Regions from separate parts of the Klebsiella sp. RIT-PI-d genome, predicted to be linked through region 3. Evidence: predicted binding sites of a transcription regulator. Region 3 holds the regulator's gene; each other region holds the start of a gene.

Region 1 (10,542 bases), on a different contig from region 3:
CATCATCGCGGCCAACTGGGTACGATCGGTAATGCCGACATTACTCTGGCTCACGGCCAGAGCAGCCACGGCGGTCGCCAGACGTAATGTGTGTTCGCTGGATTCACGCATCAGCAGGCCGTAAATCAGTCCGCCGACCATGGAGTCGCCGGCCCCTACCGTGCTGACAACGTCAACAGATGGCGGTTTGGCAATCCATTCGCCGGATGCGTTAACCCACAGCGCACCTTCGGAGCCGAGCGAGATAACCACGTGAGCAATCCCCTGCTCGCGCAACGCATGGGCCGCTTCAATTACATCCTGCAAATCAGGCAGTTTACGTCCGGCCCAAATCTCCAGTTCGCGGCGGTTGGGTTTAACCAGCCACGGTGCGGCTTTCAGACCGGCCACCAGCGCTTCACGGCTGCTGTCAAAAATAATGCACGGACACTGGCTACGCAGACGCGTCATCCAGTCGGTAAACGCTTCCGGGCTAACGCCGGCCGGCAGACTGCCGCTTACGCACACCATATCGAACTGTCCCAGCCAGCTCAGGGAGTCAGCAACAAAGCGCTCCCAGTCAGCCGCGGTGACGTCAAAACCGGAGAAGTTGAAATCTGTTACTTCGCCGTCTTTTTCGGTCAGCTTGACGTTAATACGCGTACGGCCCTGAACAACCTGAAACCGGTTAGCAATACCCAGCTCGCTGAACAGTTGCTGAAATCCGTCCTGGTTGTCTTTGCCGAGAAAACCGCCCACGGTCACGTCGATGCCTAAATCCTTCAGTACTTTGGCGACGTTGATGCCTTTACCGGCGGCATGAAGGCCGGTGGTGCGCACCAGATTGACTTCACCACGCTCGACTTCCGGGGTATATCCAACCAGGTCGTAAGCCGGGTTAAGCGTGATGGTTGCTACGCGACGGCTCATGCTGCGCCCTCCCCAAGACCGGCGGCAATGGCCGTTCCGATAGCGTTCAGCGCTTGTTCAGCATCGGCACCCTGCGCGGTAAAGCGCAGGCGATGGCCTTTTTTCACGCCCAGCGCAACCACTTTCATCAGGCTGCGACCGTTGGCAGGCTTGCCGCTGCCGTCGAGATTGGTAACGGTAATATCGCTGGTAAACTGCTTGATCGTGTTGACCAGCATGGTGCCGGGACGCGCATGAAGACCGTGTTCATTACGGATCACAAACTCGGCGTTCAGCACGTTGTCAGCCAATGCATCATCGCTGGTTAACAGCGCCAGCAACGTTGCGGCATCGGCTTTCAGCAGGCGGTCAGCTTTATTGTCAAGCAGGAGGCGGCTCAGGCGGTCGAGTACGGCAACAGGCTGAGTGTCCGCCATTGCTACCGTCAGCAGCAGACCAACCGGCTGCCCCTCGAGATCGAAAGCGGATGACGGACGGCTGACGGCGATGGCGCTGCGCAGATTGCCTTCAGCACTGTCGTTCAGCCATACGCCCTGCCCCAGGTTCAGCGGTTGCTCTGTGACTGCACGGGCAACAAAACCGGCATCCACCGCGCCCGCTTCTTTCAGGCGACCAGCGTTCAGCGCCTGCAACGTCACCAGATCGCTGGCGCTAATGTCCAGTGACAGGGTAGCATTATCGAGTTTCAGCATTTCACTCTGCTTTTCACCCATCAGCAGGGCACGCAGCTCTTCAGCCGTGGTGGCAGTTCTCAACTGTTCTGCCACAGAATCGTCGCTTAGTACGTGCGTCAACTGACGCAAAAGGCCCAGGTGTTCGTCAGAGCTGGCAGCAATACCGATAGCGACCCAGGCAGTCTGCCCTTCGCCCCAGGCCACGCCCTGTGGAAACTGATAAACCTGAACCCCGGTTTTCAGCACCCGATCGCGGGTGTCAGTGGTGCCGTGTGGAATGGCAATGCCATTGCCGAGAAAAGTGGAAGTCTGCTGCTCGCGAGCCAGCATGCCATCAACATAGCCATCAGCCACATTACCGGCCTGCACGAGCGCAGCGGCAATCTGACGAATGGCCTCTTCTTTATTCCCTGCCTGTTGGCCGGGATGAATATCCTGCACAGATAACTGGAACATGGGTCTCCTCTCCGCTGAATTGAATCGTTTCAGCTACATTGAGAAAAAATGCGCCATCCCGGTTACGGTTAATGGAAAGATGACGCTGAAACGTTTCAAGGAGTCTGGTACGTTCAGCGCTTTCCTGCAAGAAATGTTATGTTTTGGATAACAGAATTTAGAGCTACAGCACATTTCATGTCAAAAAGTGTCAATCTGCTGACGTACATAACAGGTTCGCAGACAGAACTTCAGCTTGTTCAGCCATTGCTGATAAATATGAAAAGTCGTTTTGATTTATTGTGCCGGATTTGATCGCCCACTCTATTTATTTTGACTGCACCAGCGTAAAATCCGGCGTCCTCCCATTAAGCCTGAACGATCCGATGCAAAATATGCCTGTCGCCTCTCCACCGCGCGCGTTTGATTTTACCTCCGCGTCCTTTTTGATCGTCGCCTTTCTGACGGGTATCGCAGGGGCATTGCAGACGCCGACGCTGAGTCTGTTTCTGACCAATGAAGTCCACGCCCGACCGGCGATGGTCGGCTTCTTTTTTACCGGTAGCGCAATCATTGGCATCGTGGTCAGCCAGTTTCTGGCCGGACGTTCGGATCGCAAAGGCGATCGTAAAAGCCTGATTGTTTTTTGCTGTGTGCTGGGCGTGCTGGCGTGCCTGTTATTTGCCTGGAACCGGAACTACTTTATTTTGCTGTTTATTGGCGTTTTCTTAAGTAGCTTTGGCTCGACGGCTAACCCGCAAATGTTCGCTCTGGCACGTGAACACGCCGACCGCACCGGACGTGAAGCGGTAATGTTCAGCTCGATTCTGCGGGCGCAGGTTTCGCTGGCGTGGGTCATTGGTCCGCCGCTGGCCTATGCGCTGGCGATGGGATTTGGCTTTACCGCAATGTATCTCAGCGCTGGCGTAGCATTTATGGTGTGCGGCGTAATGGTTCGTTTATTTTTGCCGACCATGCCGAAGCTCGTGACAGCGGCGTCGGGCAGCATCGAAGCGCCGCGCCGCAACCGCCGCGATACGCTGTTACTGTTCGTGATTTGTACGCTGATGTGGGGCACCAATAGCCTGTACATCATCAATATGCCGCTGTTTATCATTAACGAATTGCATCTGCCGGAAAAACTCGCTGGCGTAATGATGGGAACGGCGGCGGGTCTTGAGATCCCCACCATGCTGATTGCTGGCTATTACGCAAAACGTTTTGGAAAACGCTTTCTGATGCGCATCGCCATCGTCGCCGGCCTGCTGTTTTATCTCGGTATGCTGACGGTACACACGCCTGCCCTGCTGCTGGCAATGCAGCTGCTTAACGCCATCTATATCGGTATTCTGGCCGGTATCGGTATGCTCTATTTTCAGGATCTGATGCCGGGTCAGGCCGGGTCAGCCACCACGTTATACAGCAACACCACGCGCGTGGGCTGGATCATCGCCGGTTCGCTGGCAGGGATCGTCGCCGAAATCTGGAGTTACCACGCGGTGTTCTGGATTGCCCTGTTTATGTGCATGGTCGGTTTTGCCTGTCTGATGCGTATTAAAGACGTTTAAGGGGCGGTCTGCATTTCGAGATCAATTAGCCATGTCATCGCCTGCGCGCGCGTCTCACCACACATCTCGGCAGAAGGCTGTAGCCCGGCGCACACTTTCGGGCGCAGCGGCGAGGTAAAAATCTTACAGCGCAGGTGTTCATCAAGCTGAATACAGGGGGTGTTTGCTGGCTTGCCGTCAGGCATGCCGGGGATGGGACTGGAAATAGAAGGTGCTGTGCAACAGGCACCGCAGTCCGCACGACATGGCATAATGACTCTCTTTTGAGCAGGCAACAGAAAGCACAGTAGCATCTCTTGCGCAGAGATAGCAAAACCCTGCAAATCCCCTTGCCTGAAAGCCGCGTCACGAGTACCTTGACGCGATATTTTATACATCTGCGTAAACAGGATTACTGCAATGCCAAGAGCGAATGAAATCAAAAAAGGTATGGTGCTGAACTATAACGGCAAACTGCTGATTGTTAAGAATATTGACATTCAGTCACCGAGCGCCCGCGGTGCAGCAACGCTGTACAAAATGCGTTTTTCCGATGTGCGTACCGGGTTGAAGGTTGAAGAGCGTTTTAAAGGCGACGACATTCTCGATACTGTCACCCTGACCCGCCGTTTTGTTGACTTCTCCTATGTTGACGGCGACGAGTACGTTTTCATGGATAAAGAAGATTACACCCCCTACACCTTCACCAAAGATCAGATTGAAGAAGAGCTGCAGTTTGTTCCTGAAGGCGGAATGCCGGATATGCAGGTATTGACCTGGGATGGCCAGCTTCTGGCGCTGGAGCTGCCGCAGACGGTGGATCTGGAAATTGTTGAAACAGCACCGGGTATTAAAGGCGCATCAGCCAGCTCGCGTACCAAGCCGGCTAAAATGTCGACTGGCCTGGTGGTTCAGGTGCCAGAATATTTGACCACCGGTGAGAAAATCCGCATTCATATCGAAGAGTGCCGCTACATGGGTCGCGCTGACTAAATCCCTGGCGCCTGACGGTACGTTTGTCAGGCGCCACAGCCACCCGATAGCACAGTGGAAAGCGATAACGGCACAGGCCGCTATCGCTTTTTTATGGTTTACAGCAGTTCAGGGAACAGCGTCTGCTTCAGCGCCAGCTCAACGCCACGCACTTCCGCCATGCCTTTTAAACGCCCGATCGCTGAATAACCCGGATTGGTTTTCTTGCGCAGATCGTCAAGCATCTGATGGCCATGATCCGGACGGAACGGGATAGGCCGCAGATCGCCGGCTTTTTTACGCCGCAGTTCTTCAGCCAGTACCGCTTTAACCACTGCCACCATGTCTACGTCGCCCTGAAGGTGCGATCCTTCATGGAATGTTTTAGGGTTCTCTTCCCGACAGGTGGCGCGCAGATGCGTAAAGTGGATACGATCGCCGAACGTTTCAACCATCCGCACCAGGTCATTATCCGCGCGTACGCCATAGGAACCGGTGCACATAGTGAAACCGTTATTAATACTGTCGACCGTGTCTTTCAGCCACTGCATATCGTCAATAGTAGAAACGATACGCGGCAGGCCAAGGATGGGACGCGGCGGATCGTCAGGATGGACCGCCAGGCGAACGCCCACTTCATCTGCCACTGCAACAATTGCACGCAGGAACCAGGCCATATTTTCACGCAGCCGGGCTTTATCAATATGGTCATATTCAGCCAGCCGTGCGCGGAACTGGTCCAGCGTGTAGCCCTCTTCTGCGCCAGGCAGACCGGCAATGATATTGCGCGTCAGCTTTTCAATATCAGCGCCGCTCATGGCATTAAAGTACGCCTGCGCCTGCTGTTGTTCCTGCTCGCTATAGTCCGCCTCTGCGCCCTTACGCTTGAGGATATGCAACTCAAACGCGGCAAACGCGATCTGGTCAAAACGCAGCGCTTTTGAGCCATCCGGCAGGGTGTATTCGAGATCGGTGCGCGTCCAGTCAAGGATGGGCATGAAGTTGTAGCATACGGTATCAATCCCGCAGGCGGCCAAATTGCGGATGCTCTGCTGATAGTTGGCAATCCACGTTTCGTACTGACCGGAATGCGTTTTGATCTCTTCATGCACCGGGATACTTTCGACAACCGACCAGGTTAAGCCTTTTTCCGCCAGCAGCGCCTGACGCTGTTTGATTTCATCTAACGGCCAGACCTGGCCATTAGGAATATGATGTAATGCCGTGACCACGCCCGTTGCGCCAGCCTGACGCACATCATCCAGAGATACCGGATCGTTTGGCCCGTACCAACGCCACGTTTGTTCCATCGCTGCACCCTCTTAAGCTGTTATACCAATTAATGACAAGTTCATGAAGACTACCATACATGTTTCACCTGAGGCGTCAATTTGCGCCCCACCATTGATTGATCCAGCTCACATTCCCCGGATATTTCAGGCACACCAATTTAATTTGCTGTCATATAACTTTACACTGACATATGTTAATCGTTAGTTAATAGAGTGTACTTATAATGAAGACTATTGCCTCCTCCTCGCTCCCTGATACCGTGCAGTTACCGACATATGACAGACAACGCCTGCGCTCACGTATCGTGCACTTTGGTTTTGGCGCGTTTCACCGTGCGCATCAGGCTTTACTGACGCATCGGGTGCTGGACGTCAAAGGCGGCGACTGGGGAATCAGTGAAATCAGCCTGTTCAGCGGTGATGAACTGATGAGTCAACTGCGCCAGCAGGCTCATCTGTATACCGTGCTGGAAAAAGGGGCGCAGGGCAATCAGGCCATTATTGTGGGTGCCGTGAATGAATGTCTTAATGCGAAGCTGGATTCGCTGGCGGCGATAATTGAGAAATTTTGTGAGCCGCAGGTGGCGATTGTGTCCTTAACGATCACCGAAAAAGGATACTGTATTGATCCTGCCACCGGGCGTCTTGATGAAAGTCAGCCGCGCATTGTGCATGATTTAGAACATCCTGATGAACCCCACTCGGCACCGGGTATTCTGGTCGAAGCGCTGGCGCGACGTCGCGAGCGCGGTTTGACCGCATTTACCGTACTCTCCTGCGACAATATTCCTGATAACGGACACATTGTGAAAAATGCGGTGCTGGGGATGGCGCATAAACGGGATGCGGAACTGGCAACCTGGATTGAGCAGCACGTTACGTTTCCTGCCACCATGGTAGACCGTATTGTACCTGCGGCGACACCTGCGTCGCTCAATGAAATCGCCGAACACCTGGGCGTTTTCGATCCCTGTGCGATTAGCTGCGAGCCGTTTATTCAGTGGGTAATAGAAGATAATTTTGTTGCAGGACGCCCGGAATGGGAAGTCGCAGGCGTACAGATGGTTGATGATGTCATGCCATGGGAACAGATGAAACTGCGGATGCTGAACGGTAGCCACTCTTTTCTGGCTTATCTGGGCTATCTCGCGGGACATCAGCATATCAGCGACTGTATGCAGGATGCGCCGTTTCGCCAGGCTGTCCGTCGTCTGATGTCCAGCGAGCAGGCCCCTACGCTAACAATAACCGGGGTGGATCTTAATGCCTATGCCGACAGCCTGATTGAACGCTTTGCCAACCCGGCCCTGAAGCACCGCACCTGGCAAATTGCGATGGACGGCAGTCAGAAATTGCCGCAACGTATGCTGGAAAGTGTTCGCATTCATTTACAGCGTAAAAGCGCATGGCCACTGCTGGCGCTGGGTATTGCAGGCTGGATGCGCTATGTCAGCGGCGTGGATGAGGCGGGAAATGAGATAGATATTCGCGATCCGCTGGCAGACCAGATCCACGCCCTGGTGGCAGGCAGCGATCCGCAACAGCGCGTGACGAGTTTACTGACCTTAAAAGCGATTTTTGCCACCGATTTGCCCGCTGACGCTGATTTTGTCAATGCGATTCAGCGTGCCTGGACCCTGTTAGATGAGAAAGGCGCCCGTCAGGCGATTATCGACACATTGAACGATTAACGTTTTCCGGTGCTTTAGCGTAAGCTGTGACAAATTGTTATAATGTACGGAGCTTACGTGACCAAAACCAATCTCATTACCGGTTTTCTCGGCAGCGGGAAAACCACGTCAATCCTGCATTTGCTGGCCCATAAACCGGCAAACGAAAAATGGGCCGTTCTGGTCAATGAATTCGGTGAAGTTGGCATTGACGGTGCCCTGCTGGCAGAAAGCGGCGCATTGCTTAAAGAGATCCCCGGCGGCTGCATGTGCTGTGTCAACGGTTTACCCATGCAGGTCGGACTCAATACGCTTTTGCGCCAGGGAAAACCTGACCGATTGTTGATCGAGCCAACCGGGCTGGGCCATCCGAAACAAATTCTCGATTTGCTGACCGCCCCGGTTTATGAACCCTGGATAGAACTTCAGGCGACACTGTGCCTGCTGGATCCGCGCCTTCTGCTGGATGAAAAAGCCGTCGCCAATGAAAACTTCCGCGATCAGCTGGCAGCAGCCGACGTTATTGTCGCCAATAAGCGTGACAGGGCCAGTGAAGAGAGCCAGCAGGCGCTGGAAAACTGGTGGCAGCAATACGGTGGCGTGCGCGAGCTGATATTTACCGAGCAGGGAAAATTGTCCGTGACGCTGCTGGATAAGCCGCGAATGAACACTGCATCTCTTCCTTCTGCTGCCGGACATACTCATGCACATCCCCTGAAAAAAGGTCTGGCGGCACTTAATTTACCTGAGCATCAGCGCTGGCGACGCAGTCTTAATAGTGGACAAGGATATCAGGCATGCGGCTGGATTTTCGACGCCGATACCCAGTTTGACACTATTGGACTCCTGGAATGGGCAAGACTGGCGCCGGTTGATCGGGTAAAAGGCGTGTTGCGTATCGCCGAGGGGCTGGTGCGTATTAACCGCCAGGGGCAAGACCTGCATATTGAAACGCAGAATGTTGCGCCGCCGGATAGCCGAATTGAATTGATTACGGCGGAAGGCGCAGACTGGAATACGCTACAAAGCACGTTGTTGAAGCTACGTTTAAGCTGATTCCGCTATGGTGCTGCGTTAACATTTTACGCGGCATTTTTTAATGAAAATACAACTTTCCCGCATCCTGCTGCTAAACACTGCGGGATTTTTACTCTTTCTGTGCTGGTATCTGCCGGAAAATCATGGAATATGGCTGCATCTGGATGCGGCTATTTTTCATTTCTTTAACCGACCTCTGGCGGATCATCGTGCTTACGTCTGGTTTCTGGCCATCGTCAATAATCGCGCCTTTGATGCCTGTTCTCTGCTGGCGATGGGCACGTTAATGCTCCAGTTCTGGTTAAGAGGCGATCCTGTCGAACGTCGTCGAATTATCATTATCGGTCTGGTGATGTTGTTGTCTGCCATTATTATTAACCAGCTCGCCCAGGCGCTGATGCCGGTAAAACGCGCCAGCCCAACGCTATTCTTTAATGATGCTCTGCGGGTTAGCAATGTCCTGCATATTTCGACCAAGGATGCGTCAAAAGACAGTTTCCCCGGCGATCACGGAATGATGCTGCTTATCTTTTGTGCTTTCATGTGGCGTTATTTTGGCCAAAAAACCTTCAGGCGGGCCTTAGTGATATTCGTTATTTTTGCGATTCCACGCGTCATGATCGGCGCGCACTGGATGACGGATATTGTGATTGGGTCATTATCATCAGTGCTCATTGGCCTGCCGTGGGTTCTGTTGACACCGGTAAGTGATAAAATGATTTGCGTTATGAATCGTTATTTATCCGGTAAAAATAAACAAAAAAATAACATTTGAATAACCTTAATAAACGCTTGATCTTTTTTATTGTCGCGCCATTTTTTTCCTTTTTGTCAGTTTCAGGCGATCTTTGGTCATCATAACGTCATGTCTGTGCTTACATAACTCAATGAATTACGGTTTCTTTATCGCAAACTGTCTATTTTTTAGCCAAATCATTTTTTTAACTTTCTGTATCACTTTTTCTTATAAAAAAACGCTTAAAAGCGCTCGCAATGCGGGTGTTGATAAGGTACTCTCGTTTACGTTTTGCCTTTCAGAGATAAATTTTTCTCAGTTCGGATAAATTTGTGCGTTTCCGCACAAATTTGACCAGAAAGAATTGTCTCGTTGTGCGCAGGTAATTAGTCTCGTCACGGTTGGCATTTTTATAACGATTTCTTCGTTAAGGACTTCAAGGGAAAATAAACAACATGGTCACATCTCAGCCGATTTTGAGATATATCTGGCGGGCTATCCCCGCGCTAGCTGTAGCAGTTCTGCTTTCTGCATGTAGTTCGACGAATACCGCAAAGAATATGCATCCTGAGACGCATGCTGTGGTTGAAGATACCTCTTCACTGCAAGCCTCTCAGGATGAATTTGAATCCATGGTGCGTAATCTTGACGTTAAAACGCGCCTGATGGATCAGTATGCAAGCTGGAAAGGCGTTCGCTATCGTCTCGGTGGCAGCACCAGAAAAGGCATCGATTGTTCCGGTTTTGTACAGCGTACTTTCCGTGAACAATTTGGTATGGATCTCCCACGCTCAACCTATGAGCAGCAAGAAATGGGTAAATCAGTATCCCGCGGCCATTTGCGCACGGGCGATCTGGTTCTGTTTCGTGCGGGCTCTACGGGACGTCACGTCGGGATCTACCTCGGCAACAACCAGTTTGTTCATGCCTCTACCAGCAGCGGCGTTATGATTTCCAATCTGGACGAGCCTTACTGGAAGAAGCGCTATAATGAAGCGCGTCGTGTCCTGAGTCGTACCTGATGTTTTCTGTTGTCGGTTTTCCCTTGGCTGACAACAGCAAGAAAAAAACACTGCTCAGGCAGTGTTTTTTTTTACCTGTATACCCGCGATTGAAGGGGGCTGAACTATGCTTAGCCAAATGCCGTTACTAAAAAATAGCGCGCACCTCTCATCCATCGTTACAGATAGCGTAACTCTATGCTGACACACTATTTTTTTAACCACCGTAAATCAGTCATCATCAGCATTATTACGGGCTTAATTATTG
Region 2 (10,542 bases), on a different contig from region 3:
CCAGGAACTGGTATTCAACATCGGCGATGTCGTTCTGGGACAACTGCCAGGAGTAAAGCGCCTGGACGGCACACTCACGGGCACGGCGACGAGCAGCAGGTTTCACGGAATTCCCCTTACAAAATTCAGGCCTTGATGGCTTTCAATACATTAATCATTTCGAGCGCGGTCAGTGCAGCTTCTGCACCTTTGTTACCGGCTTTGGTACCCGCGCGTTCGATGGCTTGTTCAATACTTTCAGTGGTGAGAACGCCAAACGCAACCGGGATTTCGCTCTCCTGAGCGACATGCGCCAGACCGTTGCTTGCACCACCCGCAACATATTCAAAGTGGGCAGTGCCACCACGGATCACCGTACCCAGCGCAACGACCGCATCATATTTACCGGTTTTGGCCAACGCGCCCGCTGCCAGAGGCAGTTCATAGGCACCTGGAACCCAGACAACGGTGATGTTTTCGTCTTTCATCTGACCGATGCGCTTCAGAGCGTCAATTGCGCCCTCCAGCAGACTGTCGTTGATGAAATTGTTAAAACGCGCGATGGTGATGGCGACGCGAGCGTCCGGGGCAGCAACGTTAGCTTCAATAATGTTCATATTCTTCCTATGGGTTCATTTGGCCCCGCAGGGGGGCGGATTTTATCATAATAATTCGGGCGCTGCTTCTCTTTTACCGCAGGCGCTATATGTTGGTCAGATGTAAACAAATATCCGGACCAACATGACGTATCTCACTGAATTTAAAGTGGGGTGCCGCAGAGAGTTTCTCAAGGCCTGGCAGAACACACAGCCCGCGGGCATCGCTCCCCAGCAGCGTCGGGGCCAGATAGACCACCAGCTCATCGACCAGTCCGGCCGCAATCAGCGCGCCGGCAAAGGTTGCTCCCGCTTCAACCCAGAGACTGTTAATCTGCTCGCGGCCCAGCTGCATGAACAGCAGTACCAGGTCCAGATGACCATTATGCTCAGCAACTTTCAGGGTTTTTGTCCCCTGCGGCCACTGTCGTGCATCCTCATGGGTACGCGCAAACCAGGTGTCACCCGCCTGCTGGACGATCCGATGCGCCGGGCTGACGCGATTGCCACTGTCCACCACAATGCGTAAAGGCTGGCGCAGTTCTGCCTGCGGATAGAGGGCCTGTGTATCAGGAGACAGCTCATTCCAGCGCACGGTGAGCTGCGGATCGTCAGCCAGCACGGTGGCGCTGGTGGTGAGAATGGCGTGACTTTGCGCGCGCAGGCGCTGGACGTCGCGCCGGGCTTCAGGAGAGGTGATCCACTGGCTTTCCCCATTCGCCATCGCGGTTCGTCCATCAAGCGATGCGCCAAGCTTAAGCTGCACATAGGGAAAGCCGGTACGCATCCGCTTAAGAAATCCTTTATTTAACGCTTCAGCCTCGCTCATCATCAGGCCGTGACTAACCTCAATCCCTTCTTGCCTGAGGCGATACAGTCCGCGTCCGGCAACCTGGGGATTTGGATCCTGCATCGCGGCAACCACGCGCGTAATACCAGCATTAATCAGCGCTTCGCAGCATGGGGGCGTGCGCCCGTGATGACTGCACGGCTCAAGCGTAACGTACGCTGTCGCCCCGCGGGCATTTTCGCCTGCCATTCGCAGCGCGTGCACTTCTGCATGTGGCTCTCCGGCGCGATGATGATAGCCCTCACCGACGATCCTGCCGTCTTTGACAATCACACACCCTACGTTAGGGTTGGGATGCGTTGTAAAACGACCACGCTGCGCCAGCTTAAGCGCTCGCGCCATATACATTTCATCCTGCATGATGTTAATCCTGTAAGCGGGCGATCTCTTCGCCAAACTCTTTAATGTCTTCAAAGCTGCGATAAACCGAGGCAAAACGAATATAGGCGACCTTATCGAGTTTTTTGAGCTGTTCCATGACCAGATTACCGATCATCTTACTGGGAATTTCGCGTTCACCGGTTGCCCGAAGCTGCGATTTAATATGGTTCAGGGCCATTTCAACGTCATCGGCGCTGACCGGCCGTTTTTCCAGCGCCCGAAGAATACCATTACGCAGCTTATCCTCATTAAACGGCTCGCGCACATCGTTACTTTTCACCACCCGGGGCATCACCAGCTCAGCCACTTCAAAGGTGGTGAAACGTTCATTACATACCAGACACTGACGTCGACGGCGTACGGAAGACCCCTCCCCTACCAGACGAGAATCAATCACTTTGGTATCTACGGCTAAACAGAATGGGCAGTGCATATCGCGTCCTGACGAGGGAGTAATGTGAAATATAGTTTACCCTGAACTGAGACGACTACAAAGTGAGAGCTTTTGAGACTTTGGATCGATGGCAGATGCGCTATTATCCTCTACCATAATGAGAATGTGAGTCTTTTTGAAGGGATCGTCGCAATGACAAGACGTTATGTAAAAGTAGTGGTGCTGGGAAGCCTGTTTTCACTCAGCGCCTGCGCACCACAAAGTGAGGTTCGTCAGCTTCATCAGAGCGTCAGCACGCTTAATCAGGAGATGACCAAACTGAACCAAGAGACGGTCAAAATCACCCAGCAAAATGCATTGAATAAAAACTCCGCCAGTGGGGTGTACTTGCTGCCGGGTGCGAATACACCAGCCCGCCTGAATAGCCAGATTGGTATGCTGCGCATGTCGCTTGCCAATATTACACCTGACGCCAACGGGACCCGTCTGACGCTGCGTATTCAGGGTGAATCTAACGATCCGTTACCTGCATTTAGCGGAACCGTTGAATGGGGGCAAATTCAGGGAACAACCCAGGATCACCGCGAGGTTAATGTTCAGAACCAGCTGATCACAGCTCCGGCCAGCACTCTGGCGCCCAGCGATGTTGACCTGCCATTACAACTTAACGGCATTACGCCCGAGCAGTTAGGTTTTATTCGCATCCATGATATTCAGCCTGCACAACAGCCGTAGTTATCCCGGATTCACTTTTTGAGTTGCGGCACACCCGGCATCACCGCCGGGTCTGCTGTTATTTGGCCTGCGCCAGCAAAGTGCCATCACGTTTGCCCCTCCCCTGCGACAGTCATCATCACTCATACTTATTTAAATCCTGTAAATGTTGGCAATGAAACAGGTTGCCAGTACAATGCGCGCCGTTAATGTACGCAAACGTGAACGCAATCGATTACGTGTGTGACAAGAATGTGAAACAACACATATTTTTGTGAGCAATGATTCTTATAATAGGCACCACAGAAATTTGAAACATTCAGTAACGCGAAGTCATCTTTTCATTCCCGAATGGGATTTTTTTCAAACAGTGGCATAACTATGAAACATACAATTCTTGCAGCAGGCGCAGTGCTGGCACTCTCTTCTGGCTTCACCGCTCAGGCAGCCGAACAGGAAAAACCGCAGTTCGTCTCCGACTGGTGGCATCAGAGCGTCAACGTTGTTGGCAGCTATCACACCCGCTTTGGACCGGCATTACGTAACGATACCTATCTGGAATACGAAGCGTTCGCCAAAAAAGACTGGTTTGACTTCTACGGTTACGTGGATGCGCCACGCTTCTTTGGGGGTGATGGTGATTCCCGCGGGATCTGGAATCATGGTTCTCCGCTGTTTACTGAAATTGAACCGCGTTTTTCTATTGATAAACTAACGAATACCGATCTGAGCGTTGGCCCGTTCAAAGAATGGTACTTTGCGAACAACTATATTTACGATATGGGTCGCAATCAGGCAGGCCGTCAGAGCACCTGGTACATGGGTTTGGGTACCGACGTGGAAACCGGTCTGCCAATTGGTCTGTCGCTGAACGTGTATGCGAAATATCAGTGGCAGAACTATGGCGCATCCAACGAAAACGAGTGGGATGGCTATCGCTTTAAAATTAAATACTTTGTGCCTATTACCGACGTGTGGGGCGGCCACCTGAGCTACATCGGCTTCACCAACTTTGACTGGGGTTCAGATTTGGGCGACGACCAGTACCGCACCAGTAATTCTATCGCCTCCAGCCACGTGCTGGCGCTGAACTACGATCACTGGCACTACTCAGTGGTGGCCCGTTACTTCCATAACGGCGGACAGTGGAATGATGGCGATCGCCCGGTATGGCAGGCAGAGCCGATTAAATCCAACGGCTTCGGCTGGTATCTGGTTGCAGGCTATAATTTCTAATCGCCTTGCTCGCCAAAAGCCGATCTACCGATCGGCTTTTTTTGGCTTATTATCCGATGCAGCGTAACGCGCGGGTATGATCCAACAGCCACGGACGTAAATACCCCACCGTGTTTGAAAAAGGCAAAACATCCTCCGGCAAACAAATGCCATACTGCTGCTGAATATGTTCGCGACGGGTGATCACGCGCTGCCATAGCGCCGGATACTCGCGCGCCAGCACCTCACGCAGTTCCCAATCGGCCAGTGCGACGGTATCTTCGATGCTGGCACCGGCATACCCAGGTCGGGACGGAATAATATCGATTTGCAGCAGCATCCCACTGCGTAAAATCGCCTCAGAATTTGGCCCAATCGGCGAGCAGAGCCACTCTTCATCGGCAACCAGGTGACCGGGATTGAGATGCCAGCGGTATTTTTCTTTAGGTAGCACCTGCTCAATTAATGCATATATCTCCCCGCCGCGCATACCGATCCGCAGGTTTTCCAGCCAGCTAACCACCGCCAGATAATAGGGTTTTGCCATCACCTCAAGGTAGTCGGCAACGTCCGCAGGCAGCTCGAGCGCATCGGCGACCACGTAAGCCGCACGGCTGCTCAACCCGCCTTTAAAACTGGTGGTAAGCGAAAACTTATCTCCCCGCGCAATGATCTTATCCCCCGGATAGAGACCGGCATGGGCGAAGCGTTCCCCGGTGGCGGCAATCATCACCACGTTATTAGGCTGCCCTTCCGCCGCCAGCAGCGAGCCGATTTGCTTTTCCGTTTTACCCAGTGAAATAGCATTCATCGCGGTCAGTATGGCCGTTGATGCCAGATTGGCACCATATTCATAATGCGCCAGCTCATTCGCATTGTTTAAGGTGCGCACGCCGCTATCAGGCGCGATAAACAGTGCCGTTGCGTTAGTAAAATCGCTCTGCCCCTGCACGGCCTGGCGCAGGGCATCAACGATAAAGGCCGGAAGATCGAACACAGTCTGTGCGCTGTCTGCCATTCCGGTGAATAACTTCCAGCCCACCAGTCCATAACGTTTACCTGCGCTAATACCCGCCTGCGCAAGCTGTTCGGGCAGGGAGTGCAGATTATCCATAGGCTGATTGGGCAGTGAAAACCACGGAGCATGGATCACCGTATTCGGCAGCCGCGCATGGGCGGCCAGTTTGAGATTTTCGTTGCCTAAGACCAGGACTGCATCGCCCGTGCTGTGCAGTACCAGTAACGCTTCTTCAAAGCGTGGAATAAAACCGGTGAGGTATTCAAAGTTGCCGCCGTGCTCTTTGTCGGCGTAAATAATCAGCGCATCCAGCTGCTGCTGCTGCATTCTGGCGACAACGTTATGTTTACGGGCCCGAAGAGTGTCGTTACTGAGGATCACTGAGGGTACATCATGCCAGACGGCAGGCGGCGTAACGTTTTGCAGTTGAACAGATGAAAGGGAACAGATCACTGGCATTACTCCATGTCAAAAGCCATTTAACATGGAGAGTAGCGAATATTTGCGCTGCTGTAATAAAAAAATCCCGGTCCTGCGACCGGGATTCCATATCTGAACTGAAAGTCAGTTTACGGCAGAATTGACGGTTGATCCGCCCCTTCTTTCTCAACTTTCTGCTGCAGCATGTGCTCGCGTCGCATCCCGAGTTTCAGCGCCAGCGCTGAGGCCACGTAGATAGACGACGCCGTACCGATGGAAACACCGATCAGCATGGTCAGCGAGAAGCCTTCCAGTACCGGACCACCAAAGAGGTACAGCATTAGAATAACCACTAACGTAGTACCAGAGGTAATCAACGTACGGTGCAGCGTCTGGGTCAACGACACGTTAAAGATTTCGTAAGGCGTCCCGCGACGAATTTTGCGGAAGTTTTCACGAATACGGTCGGATACCACGATGCTATCGTTCAGCGAGTAACCAATGACCGACATCAGTGATGCAACGATAGTCAGGTCAATCTCGATGTGGAATAACGACAAAATGCCCAAGGTGATAATCACATCGTGCGCCAGCGAGATAACAACCCCGGCTGCCAGTCGCCACTCAAAGCGGAAACCGACGTACACCAGGATTGAAATCAGCGCCACCAGCAGCGCCATTGCCCCGGTTTGTGCCAGATCGGCACCTACGCTTGGCCCCACAAATTCAATACGCTTAACGGCGGCGTTTTGATGGGTGGCCTCATTAATGACGCTCAGTACCTTGCTGCCCAGTACCTGGCCGCCGTTTTCACCCTCGGTCGGCGGCATGCGGACCATGATGTCATGGCTGCTACCAAAGTTTTGCAACTGCGGCTCTTCAAAGCCGGCTTTTTGCAGCGCTTCGCGCATCACGTCCATATCAGCGGGTTTTTCAAGGGTGATTTCAATGACGGTACCGCCGGTGAAATCAAGCCCCCAGTTAAAACCGCGGATGCCCATAACCACAATGGCCGCCACCAGCAACAGGCCGGAGATGCCAAAAGCCCAGTAGTCCCAGCGCATAAAGTCATAGACTTTACGGCCGTGGTTCAATTGTTCAACAGTATATTCCTGTGCCACATCGCACTCCTCAGATTGACAGCTTGTTGACGCGTTTGCCGCCATACAACAGGTTTACGATGGCACGCGTACCGACAATCGCGGTAAACATCGACGTCGCTACACCAATACCGGTAGTAATCGCGAACCCTTTAATTGCCCCGGTGCCCACGGCATACAGGATCAGGACTTTAATCAGCGTGGTGATGTTCGCATCGAAGATGGAGCTGAATGCGCCAGCATAGCCTTCATTGATGGCCTGCTGCACAGAGCGTCCGTTGCTTAGCTCTTCTTTGATACGCTCGTTGATCAGTACGTTAGCATCAACCGCCACCGCAAGTGTTAACACGATCCCAGCAATCCCGGGCATACTCAACGTCGCCCCCGGTAGCAATGACATGATACCGACGATCAGCACCAGGTTTGCCACCAGCGCACTGGTCGCAATCAGACCGAATTTCTTGTAGAAGACCAGCATGAACAGGATAGAGACCACCAGACCCGCCAGACACGCTTCAAGACCCTGCTTGATATTCTGCATACCCAGCGTTGGACCAATCGTACGTTCTTCAACAATCTGAATTGGCGCAATCAAGGCACCGGCACGCAGCAGCAGCGAAAGCTGGCGCGCTTCATTTGGATTGTTGATGCCGGTAATACGGAAGCTGTTACCCAGGCGAGACTGGATATTCGCCACGTTAATCACCTCTTCCTGTTTCACCAGGATAGCGCGACCGTTAGCATCTTTTTTACCGCTGTCTTTGTATTCCACAAACAGGGTCGCCATCGGCTTGCCGATATTGTCCTTGGTGAAGTTAGACATGATATTGCCACCTGCGCTGTCCAGCGAGATGTTAACCTGCGGCTGATTGTACTCATCCTGGTTGGACGTCGAATCGGTGATATGGTCGCCGGTCAGGATCACACGCTTGTACAGTACAACCGGCTGGCCTTCACGCATCGACTTCACTTCGGAGTCGCCAGGAATACGGCCAGAGGCGGCGGCAGCCTGATCGACGTTAGTGTTCACCAGACGGAATTCAAGCGTGGCTGTGGCACCCAAAATTTCTTTGGCCCGGGCAGTATCCTGAATACCTGGCAATTCAACCACGATGCGGTCAGCACCCTGACGTTGTACCACCGGCTCGGCGACACCCAGCTGGTTAACACGATTGCGCAGAATGTTGATATTCTGCTGCACAGCATATTCACGGGCTTCGCTCAGGCGGGCATCGGTCATTACGGCGCGCAGTGCATTACTGCCCTGGCTCGAAATGACTAAATCCTGGTGACGTTTACTCAGATAAGAAACGGCATCATCGCGCGCAGCGGCATCACGGAAAGTAATGCTCAGACCATAGTTATTTTCTTTGCGAACGGTCGTATACGGTATGCCTTTTTCACGCAGATCGCTGCGCAGGCCGTCGATATTCTGTTCCTGGAGTTTACCCAATGCCGTGTCCATATCCACTTCCATCAGGAAGTGAACGCCACCACGCAGGTCAAGACCAAGCTTCATCGGCTCAGCGTTAATAGCAGCCAGCCAGCGTGGCGTTGCCGGAGCAAGGTTAAGTGCCACGACGTATTTATCGCCCAGGACATCCACCAGCGCTTCACGGGCGCGCAGCTGCGTGTCCGTAGAGTCGAAGCGCACTAAAATCGCTCCCTCTTCCAGCGCCATAGACTTCGCGGCAATTTTTTCTTTTTGTAACGTATTCTGGACCTGGATCAGCGTTTGCTCACTGGCGGCGCTACCGCGCGCACCAGTGACCTGAACAGCCGGATCCTCACCATAGAGGTTGGGAAGCGCATAAAGCAGGCCGACGATAATCACGACGACCAGCATAACGTACTTCCACAAAGGATAACGGTTTAACACGGCAGTTCCCTTTGGGAAATCAATAAATTACAGCGCCTTCATCGTGCCTTTAGGCAGAACGGCAGCTACGAAATCACGTTTGATAACCACTTCCGTGGTGTCATTCAGCGCGATGGAGATATAGCCGGTTTCCGCCACTTTGGTGACGCGTCCAACCAGTCCACCGTTGGTCAACACTTCATCACCTTTGGCAATAGAGCTCATCAGGTTTTTGTGCTCTTTGGTACGCTTTTGCTGAGGACGTAAGATCATGAAATAGAAAATCAGACCGAACACAACCAGCATTAAAATTAAAGACATTGGGCTGCTTTGACCCGCGCCGCCCGGTGCTGCTATCGCATCAGAAATAAAAAAGCTCATTCAAATTCCCTCATTATTAAAATTAATCAACGTTTACAGGAGGCACATCTCGCCCCTGACGCTGGTAAAAATCGGTGACGAAGCTCTCTAATTTACCCTCTTCAATAGCCTTGCGTAAACCAGCCATTAAACGCTGGTAGTATCGCAGGTTATGAATAGTATTGAGACGCGCGCCCAATATTTCGTTACAACGGTCAAGATGATGCAAGTAGGCGCGTGAGTAATTGCGACAGGTGTAGCAATCACACTCAGCATCGAGCGGACTGGTGTCACTTTTATACTTCGCGTTACGGATTTTCACTATGCCGTCGGTTACGAACAGATGGCCATTACGGGCGTTACGCGTTGGCATTACGCAGTCAAACATATCAATGCCGCGACGTACGCCTTCAACCAGATCCTCTGGTTTGCCGACGCCCATCAGATAACGCGGTTTATCAGCCGGGATCTGCGGGCAAACGTGCTCCAGAATCCGGTGCATGTCTGCTTTTGGTTCGCCAACGGCCAGCCCGCCGACAGCGTATCCATCAAAACCAATGTCCACCAGACCTTTAACCGAGATATCACGTAAATCTTCGTAAACGCTGCCCTGAATAATACCAAACAGGGCATTTTTGTTGCCGAGTCCGTCAAAGCGGTCGCGGCTACGTTGCGCCCAGCGCAGCGACATCTCCATTGAACGTTTAGCGTAATCCCAGTCCGCCGGATATGGCGTACATTCGTCAAAGATCATCACGATGTCAGAGCCCAGATCGAACTGAATTTCCATCGACTTTTCCGGATCGAGGAAGATCGGATCGCCGTTGATCGGGTTGCGGAAATGTACGCCCTGTTCAGTGATCTTACGAATATCACCGAGGCTGAATACCTGGAAACCACCGGAATCGGTGAGAATAGGTCCTTTCCACTGCATAAAATCATGTAAGTCGCCATGCAGCTTCATGATTTCCTGGCCCGGACGCAGCCACAAATGGAAGGTATTACCCAGAATAATTTGTGCGCCAGTGGCTTCCACTTCTTCCGGCGTCATTCCTTTTACAGTGCCGTAAGTGCCCACGGGCATAAACGCCGGCGTTTCGACAACGCCGCGTTCAAACACCAGGCGGCCACGGCGTGCGCGTCCGTCGGTGGTATCCAGTTCGAATTTCATTTTTTCTCCAGTACGCCGGAAAAACAGTCCGACGGTAAAGCTTATATCGCGGAGTTATCCCCGACACGTTCATTAATCGCGGACGGATTGTACGTGATATACATCGCATCACCATAACTAAAAAAGCGATATTGCGCGCTAACTGCCTGCTCATACGCCGTCATGGTGTGTTTATAGCCTGCAAAAGCCGACACCAGCATGATCAGCGTGGATTCCGGCAGATGGAAATTGGTCACCAGCGCATCAATGACTTTGTATTGATACCCCGGATAAATAAAGATTTGGGTATCGCCAAAGAACGGCTCAATAAGACTGTTTTTGGCCGCCTGCGCTGCGCTTTCCAGCGAACGTACGGAGGTGGTTCCTACGGCAATCACGCGGTTACCGCGAGCTTTGGCAGCCAGCACGGCATCGACCACATCCTGCGGAACTTCCGCATATTCGGAGTGCATGATGTGGTCTTCAATGCTTTCAACGCGCACCGGC
Region 3 (10,542 bases):
TCCACAGCTCGGCAGAGAGTACTGTCTCCAGGTAGTTAACCAGCCAGAACGCATCCTCGCGAGTATTGGTAATCGTCAATACCGGCACTTTCATAGGCACTTTGCTGCCTTCATCCAGCGCTTTGATGTGTAACGGAAGGTAGCCTGTCCGGTGCAGCGTGCGGATATGGTCGACGGCAACGGCATCGCGTCCCAGATAGCTATCCATAATCTGCTTGTATTCATTCACCACGTCGTCTTCCGGGCGGGCGAAAAACGCGTCATTAAACAGATCGACCAAAAACCATTGCATAAAGCCCTGTAAGCCGAAGAACACCAGTTTGCCGTCGGCAAGCGGAGACTGAAAGAAACGATCGCTACGCGGTGTAAAGTTGGAATAGACTTTAGTGGTGCCCTGCGGATACTGAACACGGTGCGACACTTTATAGCCGTCGATAGCCAGAATAGGGTTCATTTTCATCATGTTTTCTCCATTAAGCCGCGTAGATATCGTTAATATCAATCAGTTCAAGATTCGGATGGGCCAGCGCAGGCGATGCCAAAGAGGTCGTGGTATAAAGCGCATCTATGCCGTTTGAAAGCAAATTTTCTACCCCCTTAGAAAAGATACCGTGCGTAACGTACAGGCTAACGCTGCGTGCTCCTGCTTCGCGCAAAACGCTGGCAGAGCCGATAAATGTCCCGCCGGCATCGCATAAATCATCGACAATCAGCAGATCCCGTCCTTTTACGTCCCCGGAGACCAGTGCAAAACCCGTCAGATTGCCGCTCGCGACATCGCGTTTTTTGGTTAATACCGCATAGTCGGCGGTCCCTGCCGCTCTGGCCACCGCATCAATTTTCTTCAGCGCACCGGCATCGGGAGCGACCAGCATCAGGGCCTGCTGCTGAAATTGACGTGCCAGCGTCCGACTGTGCAGCAGGCACGCGTCTTGCGGGACAGTAATAAAATTGTCGATGGCTGCCGCTGCCGCGTCGCTGTGCGGGTCAAGCACTTTGACTTTATCGAACCCGAGCAGATTGAGTTGCCGGGCAAAAACTTTCAATGCGAAGCTGTCGCCGGCCACCATATGGCGATCCTGACGCGCCCACGGCAGCCAGGGAAGTTCAAGATGGCTAACCAGAACATCGGTAGTATGGCGTACAGCATCAACTAACTGAGCCAGCAACATAAAATCATTCATGTCGCACAGGGCTGCGGCGCGAATACGCATTAAATGGGCGCTGGCAGGCAATTCACCCGTGACTTTCAGCCAGACCGCGCCATCAGGAAAAACGCCGGTGGTTAAAGCAACGTCCTGATTATCGATAAATAACTGCAATCTCATTGCCATTTCTTTGCCCTCTCAGCCAGTTATTGTCCCTAAGACAATTTAATAATGTCTCTAAGACACAAATAGTACAAGCTATTTTTTAACCAAAATCATAAAATAGCGATAACTGGCTGATATTGAAAATAAAAAAAGCGTGTTTTTTGTGCACAGCCGGACTGGTAAACTAGAGTCCCCTGTAACTGAGAGTGGCGACAGTTAATGACGACAGAAGCGGAATATCTGAAAAACTACGATGCCAGCCGTTTTCCATCGCCGCTGGTGACTGTGGATAGCGTACTGTTTACGCTACATCAGGGCGAACTTTGCGTATTGCTGGTAGAGCGTGCCAGTCAGCCACATCAGGGACGCTGGGGACTGCCGGGCGGCTTCATTGACCTGAAGCACGATGGCTCTACCCGCGATACCGCGCTGCGCAAACTTACCGAAAAGACCGGCGTATCGCCTTCCTGGCTGGAGGAGCTGCAAACGTTTTCCGGCCCGGATCGCGATCCGCGCGGCTGGAGTCTGACGATCGGCTGGTTTGCACTGATATCGTGGGTGGACTGCGCACCGCATATCGACAGCGTCAGCGAAGCTAAATGGCTTCCGGTGCAGCGGCTTACTGATTATGCACTGGCGTTTGATCATGCCAACATTGTGCAGATTGCCCTGCATCGCCTGCGTCAAAAAACCAAATATTCGTTGCTGCCGGTTTACTGCTTGCCTGAGGTCTTTACTCATGCGCAACTCCAGGAGGCAACAGAAATTATTCTTGGGCAACCGATCCAGCGCAAAAGTCTGATCCGGCGTATTGAAGCATCGGGAATGCTGGAAGAAACCGGCGAGAGCATCGCGACCGGCGCGCGTAAAGCCCGGCTATGGCGACGCAAGCCCGGCGTGGATATTCATCTTTTTTCGCGTAATCTGCTGGCCGAGCAAGGAATCGCCCCTTAAATGAATAAACTGTAATCATGATTACAGGTTATATTACGGCGCAACTTTCTTAATTTATCCTCAGTCATGGCTCACATTTCATCTGAACAATCGCCTGTCGGGCACCACGATTCGCATTTTTTTCGCCCCATGCCCGGGGCGCGGAATCCCCATCTGCAAACCATGCTGCCGCGCCTGCTGCGCCGTCGGGTTCAATTTACGCCGGTCTGGCAGCGCCTGGATCTGCCGGATGGTGATTTTATCGATCTGGCGTGGAGCGAAGATCCCCATCAGGCCAGGCATAAACCCAGGCTGGTGGTTTTTCACGGGCTTGAAGGCAGCCTGCACAGTCCTTACGCACATGGTCTGATCCATGCTGCAAAAGCCCGTGGCTGGCTTGGGGTGGTCATGCATTTTCGCGGCTGTAGCGGCGAGCCGAATCGGCTTAACCGCATTTATCACTCAGGTGAAACTGAAGACGGTACCTGGTTTTTACACTGGCTGAAGCGCGAATTTGGCAATGCGCCCACTGCGGCGGTTGGCTACTCGCTGGGGGGGAATATGCTCGCCTGCCTGCTGGCCAAAGAAGGCGATAACGCACCGCTGAATGCCGCCGCTATCGTCTCTGCTCCTTTTGTACTGGAAGCCTGTAGTTATCATATGGAAAAAGGCTTCTCCCGGGTGTATCAGCGCTATTTGCTTAATCTGCTGAAGGGCAATGCAACGCGCAAGCTGAAAGCCTTTCCCGGCACTCTGCCAATCGAGCTGGCACAATTAAAGCAGGTACGACGTTTGCGCGAGTTTGACGATTTAATTACGGCGCGCATTCACGGCTTTACCGACGCTATCGACTATTATCGTAAGTGCAGCGCGATGCCGTTGCTCAGTCAGATAGCTAAACCGACGCTTATCATTCATGCTAAAGATGATCCGTTTATGGATCATCACGTTATTCCTGAGCCAGGCACGCTACCGCCGCAGGTCGAGTATCAGCTCACCGAACACGGTGGTCATGTCGGATTCGTGGGCGGTACGCTGCGACATCCGGAAATGTGGCTGGAAAAACGCATACCCGACTGGCTAACTACATACCTCGGAGCTTAAGGTGATTATTCCCTGGCAGGATCTCGACCCAGATACTCTCTATAGCCTGATCGAAAGCTTTGTCTTGCGTGAAGGTACTGATTATGGTGAACATGAGCGTTCACTTGAGCAAAAAGTCGCCGACGTTAAACACCAGCTCCAGACAGGCGAAGCCGTACTGGTGTGGTCAGAACTGCATGAGACGGTCAATATCATGCCTCGCACGCAGTTCCGCGGCTAATTTACTGATTCTTCAGGGAGTTGCTATGTCTGCCAAACATCCAGTGATTGCGGTAACAGGGTCCAGCGGCGCGGGGACCACGACGACCAGTCTCGCGTTTCGCAAGATTTTTGCCCAGCTTAATCTGCATGCAGCGGAAGTCGAAGGCGATAGCTTTCATCGCTATACTCGCCCGGAAATGGACATGGCCATTCGCAAAGCCCGGGATGCCGGACGGCATATCAGCTATTTTGGCCCGGAGGCGAATGACTTCAATCTGCTGGAGCAGACATTTATTGAATATGGACAGTCGGGAACCGGTCAGGCGCGCAAATATTTGCATACGTACGATGAAGCCGTACCGTGGGATCAGGTGCCAGGAACGTTTACCCCCTGGCAACCGCTGCCGGAGCCGACCGACGTATTATTTTACGAAGGTTTGCACGGCGGCGTTGTCACCCCCCAGCATGACGTCGCGCGTCATGTCGATTTACTGGTTGGCGTAGTGCCGATTGTGAACCTGGAGTGGATACAAAAATTAATTCGCGACACCGGCGAGCGCGGCCATTCACGCGAAGCCGTCATGGACTCCGTGGTTCGCTCAATGGATGACTATATTAATTTTATTACCCCCCAATTTTCCCGGACCCATATTAACTTCCAGCGCGTACCCACCGTCGACACCTCCAACCCATTTGCGGCAAAAAGCATTCCCTCGCTGGACGAAAGTTTCGTGGTTATTCACTTTCGTAATCTGGAAGGGATCGACTATCCCTGGTTGCTGGCCATGCTTCAGGGTTCGTTTATTTCTCACATTAATACATTAGTGGTGCCGGGCGGGAAAATGGGCCTGGCAATGGAGCTGATCATGCTGCCGCTGGTTCAGCGTCTGATGGAAGGTAAGACAATTGAGTAAAAGGTGCGCAAGTGCCCGACAGCAAAGGCTTATCGGGCAAGATTATTATGCGGCAATCACTTCGTATGAATGGGTGATATTGACGGCTTTACCCAGCATAAGCGCTACAGAACAATATTTCTCGGCAGAGAGATCGACGGCGCGCGAGACGGCCGCATCTTTCAGATCGTTACCCGTGACGATAAAATGCAAATTGATATGCGTGAACAGACGCGGCGCTTCTTCCCGGCGCTCAGAGGTCAGTTTAACCTCGCAATTTGTGACGTCCTGACGCCCTTTTTGCAGGATAGACACCACATCGATCGCGCTACATCCACCTGCGGCCATCAGCACCATTTCCATCGGGCTGGGCGCTTTATCACCAGAGTTACCATCCATTAACACCTGATGCCCGGAAGCCGACTCACCTAAAAACGTTAACCCCTCGACCCACTTGACGCGTGCTTGCATAACATCCACTCCAGCGTTGAAATTTTCTCCACAGATTACGCGCACATAACAATTCTCGCAACGGAAGACGACCTGCGTCATGCTGAAGCGAGACACCAGGAGACAGGCGGCAAAAGCTATGTTAAAACAGATCAGATACCGCAGTGATACATTGACTTTGACGCATGTATGCAAAGGAATTAGATTTGGCTGCGGAACATACCGACAGTCAACTTCCTCGCTGAGGGACAAACACGATTGCAACCCGGAGGCAGTACCCTTTCGCCGCCGGAGATAGCTTATAACAGAGGATAATCGCGCATGGTGCTTGGCAAACCACAAACAGACCCGACTCTCGAATGGTTCTTGTCTCATTGCCACATTCATAAGTACCCATCAAAGAGCACGCTAATTCACCAGGGTGAAAAAGCAGAGACGCTGTATTACATCGTCAAAGGCTCGGTGGCAGTGCTCATTAAGGATGAAGAAGGGAAAGAAATGATCCTTTCTTATCTCAACCAGGGCGATTTTATCGGTGAACTGGGCCTTTTCGAAGAAGGTCAGGAACGTAGTGCCTGGGTACGTGCAAAAACCGCCTGTGAAGTTGCGGAAATCTCCTACAAAAAATTCCGTCAGCTGATCCAGGTAAATCCGGACATCCTGATGCGCCTTTCTTCACAAATGGCGCGTCGTTTACAGGTGACATCCGAAAAAGTGGGCAACCTCGCCTTCCTCGACGTGACCGGCCGTATTGCGCAGACGCTGCTTAACCTGGCTAAACAGCCAGATGCCATGACGCACCCGGACGGTATGCAAATCAAAATCACCCGTCAGGAGATCGGCCAGATCGTAGGCTGCTCTCGCGAAACGGTGGGACGTATCCTGAAAATGCTGGAAGATCAGAGCCTGATCTCCGCGCACGGTAAAACTATCGTCGTTTACGGCACCCGCTAGAGTCGACACGCGGCGCATTCCCAGTAATGCGCCGATGCTGTTATCGCTATGTGGCGCAGGCTGATTTATCACCCGGAAATAAACTACGCACTTCGGCAAACGCTGGTGCTCTGTTTGCCCGTGGCTATCGGCCTGTTGCTCGGCCAGCTTCAGTACGGCCTGCTTTTTTCCCTCGTTCCCGCCTGCTGTAATATTGCCGGTCTTGATACGCCGCATAAGCGCTTTTTTAAGCGGCTGACGATCGGCGGCGCGATGTTCGCGGGCAGTAGTCTGGCGGTTCAGCTTCTGCTGGCGCAGGGTGCGCCGCTGCCGCTGGTGCTGACCGCGCTGGCAATGGTACTCGGCGTGACAGCGGAAATCGGCCCGCTTCATGCCCGCCTGCTTCCGGCATCCTTAATTGCAGCCATCTTTACCCTGAGCCTTGCCGGTTCTGTGCCTGTCTGGCAGCCAATGCTGCTGTATGCCATGGGCACGCTCTGGTATGGACTCTTTAACTGGTTCTGGTTCTGGCTATGGCGCGAACAGCCGTTGCGGGAATCATTAAGTCTGCTCTATCGCCAGCTGGCAGACTATTGTGAAGCAAAATACAGCCTGTTGACCCAGCATACCGCGCCGGAAAAGGCGCTGCCCCCGCTGTTGGTACGTCAGCAGAAAACGGTGGATTTAATTACCCAGTGCTATCAGCAGCTGTATATGCTGTCGGAAAAAAAACACGAAAACTACAAGCGTCTGCGCTGGATGTTCCAGATGGCGCTGGATTTACAGGAGCATATTTCGGTTAGCCTCCACCAGCCGGAAGAGGTGCAAAAGCTGGTGGAACAGAGTCATGCTGAAGCCGTGATCCGCTGGAATGCCCGGACCATTGCCGCCCGCTTACGCGTGATGGCAGATGATATCCTTTATCATCATTACTCTGGCCGTTTTACGATGGACAAGCAGCTTGAGGCGCTGGAAAAAATTGCCCGCCAGAATCCGGATAATCCGGTCGGCCAGTTTTGCACCTGGCATTTTAGCCGCATCGCCCGCGTGCTGCGTACGCTTCGCCCACTCTACCCGCGCGATCTGATGGCCGATCGTCAGCGTCGTCCACCGCTGTGGTCGGCGCTCAAAAGCTACCTCTCATTCAAGTCGCCTGCCTTACGCACCGCCGCCCGAATTAGCGTGATGCTCAGTATCGCCAGCCTGGCAGGCAGCGTTTTACATCTCACTAAACCCTACTGGGTGCTGATGACCATCATGTTCGTGACGCAAAACGGCTATGGTGCAACGCGGGTGCGTATTCTTCATCGTGCGCTTGGCACGCTGGTAGGGCTGGTGATTGCAGGCGTAACGCTGCACCTGAAGGTGCCTGACGGTTATACGCTTTGTGCAATGCTGTTGATCACCCTGATTAGCTATCTGATCCTGCGAAAAAATTATGGCTGGGCGACGATCGGTTTCACCGTAACGGCCGTATATACCCTTCAGCTGATTAACCTTAACGGCGAGCAGTTTATTCTGCCGCGTATGATTGATACCGCGCTCGGCTGTCTTATCGCCTTTGGCGGTATGGTCTGGCTATGGCCGCAGTGGCAAAGTGGTCTGTTACGTCAGAACGCGTGGGCAGCGCTGGAAGCCGACCAGGATGCACTGCGTCTGATTTTAAGCAACGATCCGCAGGCCCCGACACTCGCGTATCAGCGTATGCGCGTAAACCAGGCGCATAACACCCTGTTCAACTCATTAAATCAGGCGATGCAGGAGCCTGGCTTTAACTCGCAGTATCTGGCAGATATGAAGCTGTGGGTCACCCACAGTCAGTTTATCGTCGAGCACATTAATGCGATGACCACGCTGGCGCGGGAGCATAATATGCTGACGCCGGATCTGGCGGTACAGTATCTGCAGTCCTGTGAAATTGCCCTGCAGCGCTGTCAGCAGCGGCTGGAATCGGAAGGTCCGGGAAGCACGGGTGATGTGAATATTCTGCAAGCGCCGGACGGCGGTGCGCTCCATGGACCGTTAAGCACCATGGAGCGCCACCTTGAGCGCATTATCGGCCATCTGAACACCATGCATACTATTTCATCGGTAGCATGGCGTCAGCGCCCGCATCATGGAAGCTGGCTGAACAAAAAATTCGGCCGCGCTAACGGTTGAGGACGTTAGCGACCGCCTGTGCAAACCGTTTCATGCCTTCATCAATATCGGCCTCTTCCACCACTAGCGAAGGGGCGAAACGCAGCACGTCCGGTCCGGCATTAAGCACCATCAGGCCCTCTTCAGCGGCAGCAGTGAGGAAATCACGCGCGCGGCCCTTGAGCTGGGTTTGTAATTCAGCGCCGATTAATAGCCCCATGCCGCGAATGTCGCTGAACAGCGCGTATTTTTCATTGATCTGCTGAAGGTGATTAACAAAGCGCTGACGTTTAACATTAACGCCGCTCAGCACCTCAGGCGTATTAATGATATCGAATGCGGCCCCTGCCACGGCGCAGGCCAGCGGATTGCCGCCGTAGGTCGAGCCGTGCGATCCGGCATGAAAGGCGCTGGCAATTTCATGGGTGGTAAGCATCGCGCTAATTGGGAAGCCGCCGCCCAGTGCTTTAGCACTGGTAAGAATGTCCGGCGTCACGCCATACTGCATATACGCAAACAAATCGCCGGTACGCCCCATGCCGCACTGAACTTCATCAAATACCAGTAGCGCCTGATGCTGATCGCACAGCTCACGCAGCCCCTGCAGGAATTCCGGCGTTGCCGCCGTTACGCCACCCTCTCCCTGGATAGGCTCAACGACCACGGCGCAGGTATGATCGTCCATTACCGCTTTCACCGCGTGTAAATCATTGAATGGAACATGAATGATATCTGCCGGTTTTGGTCCAAAGCCGTCGGAATATTTTGGCTGACCACCGACAGAGACGGTAAATAGTGAACGTCCATGAAACGCGTTATGAAAGGCAATAATCTTCGTTTTATAAGGACTGTGGCGAACGCAGGCATAGTGCCGCGCCAGCTTGAAGGCGGTTTCATTAGCTTCGGTGCCGGAGTTCATAAATACTACGCGCTCGGCGAACGTGGCCTCAACAATCTTACGTCCCAGACGCAGTGCCGGCTCGTTAGTAAATACGTTACTGGTGTGCCACAACATTTCACCCTGCGCTTTTAGCGCATCAACCAGCGCCGGATGGCAGTGCCCCAGCGCGGTAACGGCAATGCCACCAGCAAAATCAATGTACTCTGTCCCCTGCTGATCCCATACCCGGCTCCCTGATCCTTTAACCGGAATAAACTCAGCCGGTGCATAAATCGGCAGGATAACGTCATCAAACGTTGCGCGTGTTATTGCCGGTTGTTCAGTTGCCATGTCGTGCCCACCCTTCTTTATGCAAAAGCGAATGTGATAATATAATCACAAAATATGCATAAAAAATCAATTAAAGGCAACTATAAATCAGCGATGCAGAAAATTAGCCAGCAGTTGATGCCCCTGCTCGCTAAGAATACTTTCCGGGTGAAACTGTACTCCTTCCAGATCCCATTCCCGGTGGCGGATAGCCATAATTTCCTGTGTGTCGCTCCAGGCGGTTACCTCAAAGCATTCTGGCAGCGTCGGCGGATCAATGACCAACGAATGATAGCGAGTGACGGTTAGGGGATTATTTAGCGCGTGAAAGACGCCGCCGCCGTTATGACTTACTGGCGATGTTTTACCGTGCATCACTTTAGCAGCCCTGACGATAGTCGCGCCAAAGGCCTGGGCGATAGCCTGATGCCCAAGGCAAACGCCAAGAACCGGCCGCTTTCCCGCATACTGGCGAATAACATCCAGCGAAATGCCTGCGTCATCCGGCGTACACGGTCCGGGAGAGATCACAATTTTATGCGGATTAAGCCCGGCGATATCTGCCAGGGTTATGTCGTCATTGCGACGAACCAGCACATCCGCGCCCAGCTCGCTGAAATATTGAAATAAGTTCCAGGTGAAAGAGTCGTAGTTATCGATGAGCAGCAGCATAGTTTATAACGCTAAGGGATGAGGCGGACAGGTTAACAAATTGCGGGTCATACTGGAATTAGGGTTCACAGACTCGCACGGCCCGGCAACTGTCAGACCGTGCGAAGTCTTAATAAGCTTTATGCCTCGCTTACCACATCAGCAAAAATAGCTTGTAGCGGAGCGAGATCGCCCATCGCACCGCGTTGATTCGCCTGCCGCCAGGCCTCAACGTCAATGCTGCGCCAGTCGAGCAGGTAACCCGCATGAATGGCCAGCTGCTCGAAGAAAATGCGCTGTGCCAGACCGTTACCGAGACGGAAGGGATGCAGGACGTTAATTTCGCAATAATAGTGTGCCAGGCGGGCAATAAAGGCTTCTTTCTCCAGCCCGGCGAGGTACTCTTCCTCTTCAAGGGCCTGCATCAGGGCATTACCTTCATTTTCGATATACTGAAAATTACAAAAACGGGTATCGTCCTTATAGATATCAATTTCTCGTAGCTGACCTGCCCAGTCAAAAATATCCTGATAAAGCTGGCGATGAATAGCGCACAGGTGCGGTAAGCCGCGGGTCTGCGGGCCGAGATCGATTGTCGCCGCGCGGAGCGCGGTCAGTTCGTAAGCCGCCTCTTCCAGACGTTTTTCCTGGCGAATGCCGAGTCGATTGCGCAGCACATTTATGCCGGGATAAAGATAAGGATCGCGCCCGTCAC

What was found. Region 3 encodes CRP, which controls carbon source genes, mostly activating them, when cyclic AMP is high. Its sites were predicted from a motif close to ATGTGANNNNNNTCACAT; they were not measured.
Region 1: a site for CRP is predicted at 5,944-5,961, ahead of uxuA (mannonate dehydratase). Genes of this name have one in related genera too.
Region 2: a site for CRP is predicted at 3,266-3,283, ahead of AC791_RS07205 (nucleoside-specific channel-forming protein Tsx). Genes of this name have one in related genera too.

What each region holds. Positions count from the first base shown of each region.
Region 1 is NZ_LGIT01000009.1:1,886,304-1,896,845, forward strand. It holds gene fruK (1-phosphofructokinase) at 1-909, opposite strand, end outside; gene fruB (fused PTS fructose transporter subunit IIA/HPr protein) at 906-2,039, opposite strand; gene setB (sugar efflux transporter SetB) at 2,405-3,586, shown strand; gene AC791_RS15200 (YkgJ family cysteine cluster protein) at 3,583-3,837, opposite strand; gene yeiP (elongation factor P-like protein YeiP) at 3,986-4,558, shown strand; gene uxuA (mannonate dehydratase) at 4,657-5,847, opposite strand; gene AC791_RS15215 (mannitol dehydrogenase family protein) at 6,054-7,520, shown strand; gene AC791_RS15220 (CobW family GTP-binding protein) at 7,578-8,555, shown strand; gene AC791_RS15225 (phosphatase PAP2 family protein) at 8,599-9,312, shown strand; gene mepS (bifunctional murein DD-endopeptidase/murein LD-carboxypeptidase) at 9,729-10,295, shown strand; gene AC791_RS15235 (cyclic di-GMP phosphodiesterase) at 10,473-10,542, shown strand, end outside.
Region 2 is NZ_LGIT01000009.1:124,468-135,009, reverse strand. It holds gene nusB (transcription antitermination factor NusB) at 1-106, opposite strand, end outside; gene ribE (6,7-dimethyl-8-ribityllumazine synthase) at 126-596, opposite strand; gene ribD (bifunctional diaminohydroxyphosphoribosylaminopyrimidine deaminase/5-amino-6-(5-phosphoribosylamino)uracil reductase RibD) at 682-1,785, opposite strand; gene nrdR (transcriptional regulator NrdR) at 1,790-2,239, opposite strand; gene AC791_RS07210 (DUF3251 domain-containing protein) at 2,393-2,935, shown strand; gene AC791_RS07205 (nucleoside-specific channel-forming protein Tsx) at 3,296-4,150, shown strand; gene AC791_RS07200 (M24 family metallopeptidase) at 4,200-5,606, opposite strand; gene secF (protein translocase subunit SecF) at 5,717-6,688, opposite strand; gene secD (protein translocase subunit SecD) at 6,699-8,546, opposite strand; gene yajC (preprotein translocase subunit YajC) at 8,574-8,906, opposite strand; gene tgt (tRNA guanosine(34) transglycosylase Tgt) at 8,929-10,056, opposite strand; gene queA (tRNA preQ1(34) S-adenosylmethionine ribosyltransferase-isomerase QueA) at 10,098-10,542, opposite strand, start outside.
Region 3 is NZ_LGIT01000004.1:21,773-32,314, forward strand. It holds gene AC791_RS03410 (nicotinate phosphoribosyltransferase) at 1-460, opposite strand, end outside; gene prs (ribose-phosphate diphosphokinase) at 474-1,334, opposite strand; gene AC791_RS03420 (NUDIX hydrolase) at 1,533-2,267, shown strand; gene AC791_RS03425 (hydrolase) at 2,334-3,350, shown strand; gene AC791_RS03430 (YheU family protein) at 3,352-3,570, shown strand; gene AC791_RS03435 (phosphoribulokinase) at 3,596-4,465, shown strand; gene AC791_RS03440 (OsmC family protein) at 4,511-4,915, opposite strand; gene crp (cAMP-activated global transcriptional regulator CRP) at 5,216-5,848, shown strand; gene AC791_RS03450 (YccS/YhfK family putative transporter) at 5,897-7,987, shown strand; gene argD (bifunctional acetylornithine/succinyldiaminopimelate transaminase) at 7,977-9,197, opposite strand; gene pabA (aminodeoxychorismate synthase component 2) at 9,285-9,848, opposite strand; gene AC791_RS03465 (putative adenosine monophosphate-protein transferase Fic) at 9,968-10,542, opposite strand, start outside.